DNA from 2 places in the Stappia quadratibracata genome. Region 1 is predicted to be linked to the other one. Evidence: riboswitches for the same ligand, from Rfam matches in the RefSeq annotation. Region 1 holds a riboswitch; the other holds the start of a gene.
What was found. Region 1 has a riboswitch for cobalamin ahead of H7H34_RS05670 (TonB-dependent receptor plug domain-containing protein). Riboswitches for the same ligand answer to the same signal wherever they lie in the genome.
Positions count from the first base shown of each region.

Region 2: linked by a shared signal. The riboswitch ahead of H7H34_RS09165 (DUF1636 family protein) and the one ahead of H7H34_RS05670 (TonB-dependent receptor plug domain-containing protein) in region 1 are both predicted to bind cobalamin.

Region 1 covers NZ_JACMIA010000001.1:1,256,333-1,259,533, reverse strand. The annotation lists gene H7H34_RS05675 (ABC transporter substrate-binding protein) at 1-44, opposite strand, end outside; gene H7H34_RS05670 (TonB-dependent receptor plug domain-containing protein) at 19-2,031, opposite strand; cobalamin riboswitch at 2,212-2,427, opposite strand; gene rnk (nucleoside diphosphate kinase regulator) at 2,887-3,201, shown strand, end outside.
Region 2 covers NZ_JACMIA010000001.1:2,109,301-2,112,501, forward strand. The annotation lists gene H7H34_RS09155 (ABC transporter substrate-binding protein) at 1-277, opposite strand, end outside; gene H7H34_RS09160 (ABC transporter ATP-binding protein) at 341-1,240, opposite strand; gene H7H34_RS09165 (DUF1636 family protein) at 1,237-1,683, opposite strand; cobalamin riboswitch at 1,800-2,048, opposite strand; gene zigA (zinc metallochaperone GTPase ZigA) at 2,099-3,201, opposite strand, start outside.

The sequences.
Region 1 (3,201 bases):
GCCGCCCCGCCCCTTGCGTCAGAAGCTTGCCTTGATGCCCGCATAGGCGGTCAGTCCTTGTGAGTTGTAGCTGTAGACTTCCTGGTACTGCTGATCGAGCAGGTTCTCCACCCGGCCATAGACCGTGAAATTGTCAGAAACCCTGTAGTCGGCACCGACATTCACGAGGAAATACTCGGACAGTGTCACCCGGGTCTGCGGCGTTGCGCTGATGAACTCGTTGTCCTTCATCCGGCCGTTGAAGATCGTGTCGAGGAAGAGGTTTCCCCGCCCTTCGTGGAAGGCATAGACGAGGCTGAGCGAGCCCGAGTGCTTGGGCCGGCGCACCTCCTGCAGGCCCGTCGGCTCGGTCGCATCCAGATAGGTGTAGGTGCCCTTGGCGTAGAGGTCGGCCAGCAGTTCCACGCCGAGCGACACCTCGATGCCCTGGCGCCTGCTGATCCCGTCCATGTTGGCCGGCGAGGAGCCGGCGCCCGCCACCCAGGGCGTCCAGATCTCGTCTTCCAGCCGCTCGTTGAAATAGGTCACGTCGGCGACCGCCCGCCCGCCCCAGAACCTTTGCTCGATGCCGATGTCCCAGGCGAAGTTCTTTTCCGGCCGCAGGTTCGGGTTTCCGGTGAAGGTCGCCGGAATGAAGCCGAACTGCTCGAAAAAGGTCGGGTTGGTGATGCCTGTGCCGATGGAGGCGTGGAAGCGCGTACCGGTCTCGTGCAGCTGATAGGCGGCGCTGGCGCTGTAGGTCAGCGTGTCCTTGAACTGGTCGTTGCGGTCGTAACGCAGGCCTGCGCTGAAGAACAGGGCGTCGAGGAACGCGCCGCGATACTCGGCGACATAGCTGGTCAGGTCGCGCTGCTTGCCGGGAACCTGCGAGGGATCGTAGGCGGGAAAGGCGTTCTTGTAGTGCTCGCGCTCCCACTCGATGGCGCCGGTCAGGCTGTGTTCGGCGTCGAGGAAATCCGGCGTCGTCGCCGTCACCGTCGCCTGATAGCTGAGGTGCAGGCGGCGGTCGTCGTTGCCGTTCATGCTGCCGGAGTTGAAGCCGCGCCGCTCCAGTCCGGAGTATTCGGCGCGCGCCTTCTGCACCAGCCGGTCGTCGAACAGCGACCAGGACAGGCCGACGCCGGAGTAGAACTCCTTCGTCGCGTTGTATCCGGGCGTGTCGATGACAAGGCCTTCCGTCGGGGTCGGCGGCCAGGAGGAGTCCTGGTCGTCCGTGTCCGACTTGCGGTCGACATAGCGGGCGCTGAGATCGAGGCTCAGGGCATCGGTGATGTCCCAGTTGAAACGGCCGTTCAGCGTGGCGTTGCGGTCGCCGTCCTTCTCCGAGCCGAACTGGGAGATGTTGAAGCCCTCGTTCTGCCGCCAGGCGCCGGAGACCGCGATGTCGAACCTCTCGCCGCCGCCGCGCACGCCCAGATGGCCGGCCACCGTCTTGTCGGTGCCCGTTTCTGTGCGGCCGGTGATTTCCAGGTCGTTGCGGATACCGCCCTTGGTGGTGATGGCGATGACGCCGGAGCTGGCGTTGGAGCCGTAGATGGCGCTTTGCGGGCCGCGCAGCACCTCGATCCGCTCGATGTCGGCGACCTGCAACCCGCCGAAGTCGAATTCGCCGCTGGAGGTGGCCGCCACCTCGACGCCGTCGATCAGCACCAGCACATGGTTGGCTTCCGAGCCGCGGATGCGGATCTGGGTCATGCCGCCATTGCCGCCGGTGCGCGACACGGCAAGGCCCGGCACCTTGCGCAGGGCATCGGCGACATAGCGCTGCTGCGTCGTCTCCAGCTCCTCGCCCGTGATCACCGTGTGGGCACGGCCCACCGCTTCGGCGGCGACCGGCGTGCGCCCGGCGGAGACGACGACCCGGCGCAGCTGCGTCGGCTCCTCGTATCCCCCTTGCGCGTCGAAGCCTTGTGCCTCGAAATCCTGGGCTCGGGCACTTCCCGGCGCCAGCACCATCGCGGCCCCCAATCCGGCCCCCAGCACAGCGGCCACCGGCCCGGCGCGCAAGGCGCCACGCGAAATCGAATTCATCCAGACACACCCCTGACGTGCGCCGAAACGCCCCTCGGCGTCCCGTCGCGATACGGCACGAGCCAGCGGACGCGACCGCGCAACCCCGCGCGAAGACGCAAGGCGGCGGCCTGCGGACGCAGGCGGTTTTCGGGTGTCACCTCAACGGAAAGCCGCGCCTCGACACACCCCGTATCGAAGGTCGGGTGACCGACAGGGGCAGGTCTCCTGGCTCACGGGTCATCGCGGACATTCACCTTCCCAACCCTGCCTTTGGCGGCGGGGTCAGTGGCCTTCGAGCGTCCACTCTCCGTTCACAGTTGCGGGGGCAGCCACGGTTTCGGTCCCTGTTGGGTACGCCTCACCGTGTTCCCTTTTCATCCGGACATGTCCGGAACCTCTGTCGCCGTAAAAGAGAGCGGTTTCGCGCGCCGGAGTCAATCATCTGTCGATGCCCTGTTCGCAGGCACAACCAGACGCTGCGTCAGGACGCCTGCCGGCCCGCTCCCGGCTGCCGCGCAGGCCGGCATGGCAACCCGGGGGCTGCGCGAATCCGGCCCGTCGCAGGGTTCTGCGCGCCTGCTTGCCGCGTCCGGGAAAGCCGTGACTTGACTTTCGCCCCGCAAGCACCGACCTTCTTGGAATGTACACGACCGCTCCGCGCCTGCTTTCCATTTTCAGGGTGTGCCCCATCGCGGGACACTGACCCCCGGCTCGGTCGCGTCGCGCCCCGGCCGCGGGGCATAGGCCGGCTCGTCCCCTCGCGGGCAGACAGCAGGCCACCAAGGCGGCGAACAACTTCCCACAACAGATCATGACCGCCCGACGCGCGCTCACGTGCGTCGGCGGCCTTACAACATTGCAAGGATGCCGAGAATGGCTCCAGCCATCCAGAAGAAGCGCAAGCCCGCCATCACCTTGACCCGCTCGGACCACGAGCGGCTGTCCGGGCTTGCCGATTCCATTTCCTCCCGCAATCCCGCTGTCGCAGATCAGCTGGCGAGCGAGCTCGACCGCGCCCGCGTCGTCGACGACCGGCGCATTTCCGCCGACGTCGTTCGCATGGGATCGCGGCTGCGTTTCACCACCGATGCCGGCGAAGACCGCACCGTGACGCTGGTCTTCCCGGGCGATGCCAACATTGCCGAGGGCAAGATTTCCGTCCTCACCCCGATCGGCGCCGCCTTGATC
Region 2 (3,201 bases), 850 kb from region 1:
GCGCGATCTCGGGGATGTCGCCGCGCTTGCGCTCGAACTCCTCGCTGGTCTTGTACCAGCCGCTGATGCCGCTGACGCCAACCATCCGGTCCTGCAGGCCGAGCGCGAAGGCCATCTCGCTCATGTTGATGTCCTGCACCACGATGCGCTCGGGCGCAGCCTCGAAGGTCAGCGGCGTCCCGCAATTGTCGACGGTGACGGGAAAGGCGAGGGCCGGTGCGGCAAGGGCCATCGCAGCGGTGAACAGGGAAAGGCGCTTGAGGCCGGGCTTCTTCATGGGGGACAGACTCCTCGTGAGGATGAAAAACCGTGGAACGCTGGGAAAAGGTGAGGGCGCGGCTCAGCCGCGCGTCGCCACCGCACGCAGATGCGGCGCGCCGGGCGCGGGACGCTCGGGTCCTGAAAGCTCTGATCCTGAAAGCTCGCCGGCGATGCCGGTGCCGAACCGCCCCTCGATGGGGATGTCCAGCACGCTGATCTGGCGGGCCTCCACCGGATGCTGCATCCGGTGCATGTCGACGCTGAAGACCGCACGCACCCGCTCGCTCGACAGCACCTCGACCGGATGGCCGTGCGCGACCAGCCGGCCGCCCTGGATCAGCGCCACATGGCTGGCGAAGGCCTCGATCAGGGTCAGGTCGTGTAAGGCCGCGACCACGGTGATGCCGAGGCCGGAGACGAGGCTGAGCAGCTCGCCGCGCGCCAGCGGATCGAGATGGTTCGTCGGCTCGTCCAGGACCAGGATGCGCGGACGCTGGCAGATGGCGCGGGCGATCTTCGCCCGCTGGCGCTCGCCGCCGGAAATCTCGCTCATGCGCCGGTCGGAAAAGCGCGTCAGGTCGGCCAGCGTCAGCGCCTCCTGCGTTGCCCTGGCGCGGGCCTCGCGCCCGCCGGTGCGGTGATGCGGCAGCTGGCCGAGCGAGACGTATTGCGAGACGGTCAGCCGGTCGTCGCTTTCCTCGCTCTGGCCGACATAGGCGATGACGCGGGCGCGCTCGGTGATCGGCACATTGCGATATGGCCTGCCGCCGAGCAGCATTTCGCCGCCGGTCGGCTCGCTCAGCCCGGCGATCAGCCGGATCAGCGTCGACTTGCCCGCGCCGTTCGGCCCGGCAATGACGAGGATCTCGCCGTCATGCACATGCAGCGTCAGGTCGGAGAGGAGCGCGTCCGCGCCGCGCGGCCGGTAGGCGACCTCGCGCAGCTCCAGCACCACCGGGGTTCCGCTGTGATGGCTCATGCGCCGTTCTCCCGGCCCGGCGATCCGGGGTCGAAAGCGGGCAGGGCGGGCATGCGCGCCAGCGTCTTGCCCTTCAGCCCGTCGGGGCGCTGCAGCGAGGAGCACCAGCCGTCTTCGAGTTCGCCATATTGCCGGGCGAAGGCGACAAGCGTCTCCACATCGCGTTCCGGCTCGATGTCGCCGAACAGATAGCTCGCCTTGCCGTCGGCCTGATAGGCGACCGTGCAGGGGCGCGAGCAGCCGGCCATGCAGGCCGCACCCGCCACGCTCACATGCGCCAGGCCTCCCTCGGCAAGTGCGGCGCTCAGGGCCTCGATCAGGTCCTTGCCCGGCTGTTCGCGCGTTTGCGGATCGCGGCAGGTGGTGCACACGGTGATGCGGTGCCGGCGCGTATCGGGAGCTGCGTCCATGCGGCGTTCGCCGAGCGCCAGGTCATGCGCCATGGCGATGCCCCGCACGTTCGCCCGCAAGGTTCGGCAGGCTGCGGATAAAGGCCCTGGATGGGCGGAAAATGGACTCGTTGCGTGTCATGGCTACCTTCCCGGAACACCCCGTCCGGTCGTCGTTGCGGGAGATGGCAGGTCTCCTGGCTCGCGGGTCCGGTCCGGCCGCGCCTTCCCGCCCGGCTTCGGGCAGTGGCATCGTGCGGCTGGACCTGGGCCATTCGTCCGGTAAAGGACGTCGGCCCCGGCCGCTTACAGTTGCGGGGGCAGCCACGGTCTCGGCCCCTGATGGGTACGCCTCACCGTGTTCCCTTTTCATGCCTCTGGCGGTTCGGCCGTCGGCAACCATCGCCGCCAAACTGGCAGATGACGGGGACCGCATCAAGACCAATCGCCCAAAGCCATCGCCGCCGTCTCACGCCGCGGCGCTGCCCCAGGCGGGGAAGGGGTCGTCGAGCCCGGTCCAGCGCTCCGGATGGAAGCCCGTATCGGCGACCAGCGCCGCGTCGAGTTCGGCGCGGATCGCCGCCTCGTCCATGCCGCTCGTGCCGATGAAGACGATTTCCTGCCGCCGGTCGCCCCACACGGGGTGCAGATAGGGCTCCATCGCCCGCCGCCATTCGGGCGACTCGGGCCAGTGCTGGCGCGGCACCGCCGACCACCACAGCCCGCGCTTTTCAGTGGTGACGAAGGCGCCGGCCTGGCTGATCTCGCCGACGAAACGCGGCCGCGTCGCCAGCCAGAAGAAGCCCTTGGCGCGGATCACGCCCGGCCAGCTCTTGTTGACGAAGCGGCTCAGCGCGCGCGGGGCGAAGGGGCGGCGCGCCCGGTAGACGAAGGAGCGGATGCCGTATTCCTCCGTTTCCGGCACATGGTCGGCAAAGCCGTTCAGCTCCTTGAACCACAGCGGATGCTCGTGCGCCTTGTCGAAATCGAAGCGCCCGGTGCCGAGCACGTCGCGCAAGGGAACCGCAGAGCGGTCGGTCTCCATGATCACCGCATCCGGGTTGAGGGCGCGCACGATCTGGCGCGCGGCTTCGAGATCCAGCGGCCGGGCATCGCTCACCTTGTTGAGGATGATCGTATCGGCAAACTCGATCTGGTCGACGAGCAGGTCGACCAGGGTGCGCTCGTCGTCCTCGCCGAGCGATTCTCCACGCTCGGTCAGGAAGTCGGTGGAGCCGTAGTCCTTCAGCAGATTTGCCCCGTCCACCACCGTCACCATCGAATCGAGCCGCGCCACATCGCTCAGGCTCTCGCCGTTCTCGTCGCGGAATTCGAAGGTCGAGGCGACCGGCAGCGGCTCGGAAATGCCGGTGGATTCGATCACCAGATGGTCGAAGCGGCCCTCCCGGGCCAGCGCCTGCACCTCGCGCAACAGATCCTCGCGCAGCGTGCAGCAGATGCAGCCATTGGTCATCTCCACCAGCCGCTCCTGCGTGCGCGAGACGTTGCCGCCACCCTCGCGCACCAGGCTGGCGTCGATGTTCACCTCGCTCATGTCGTTGACGATGACGG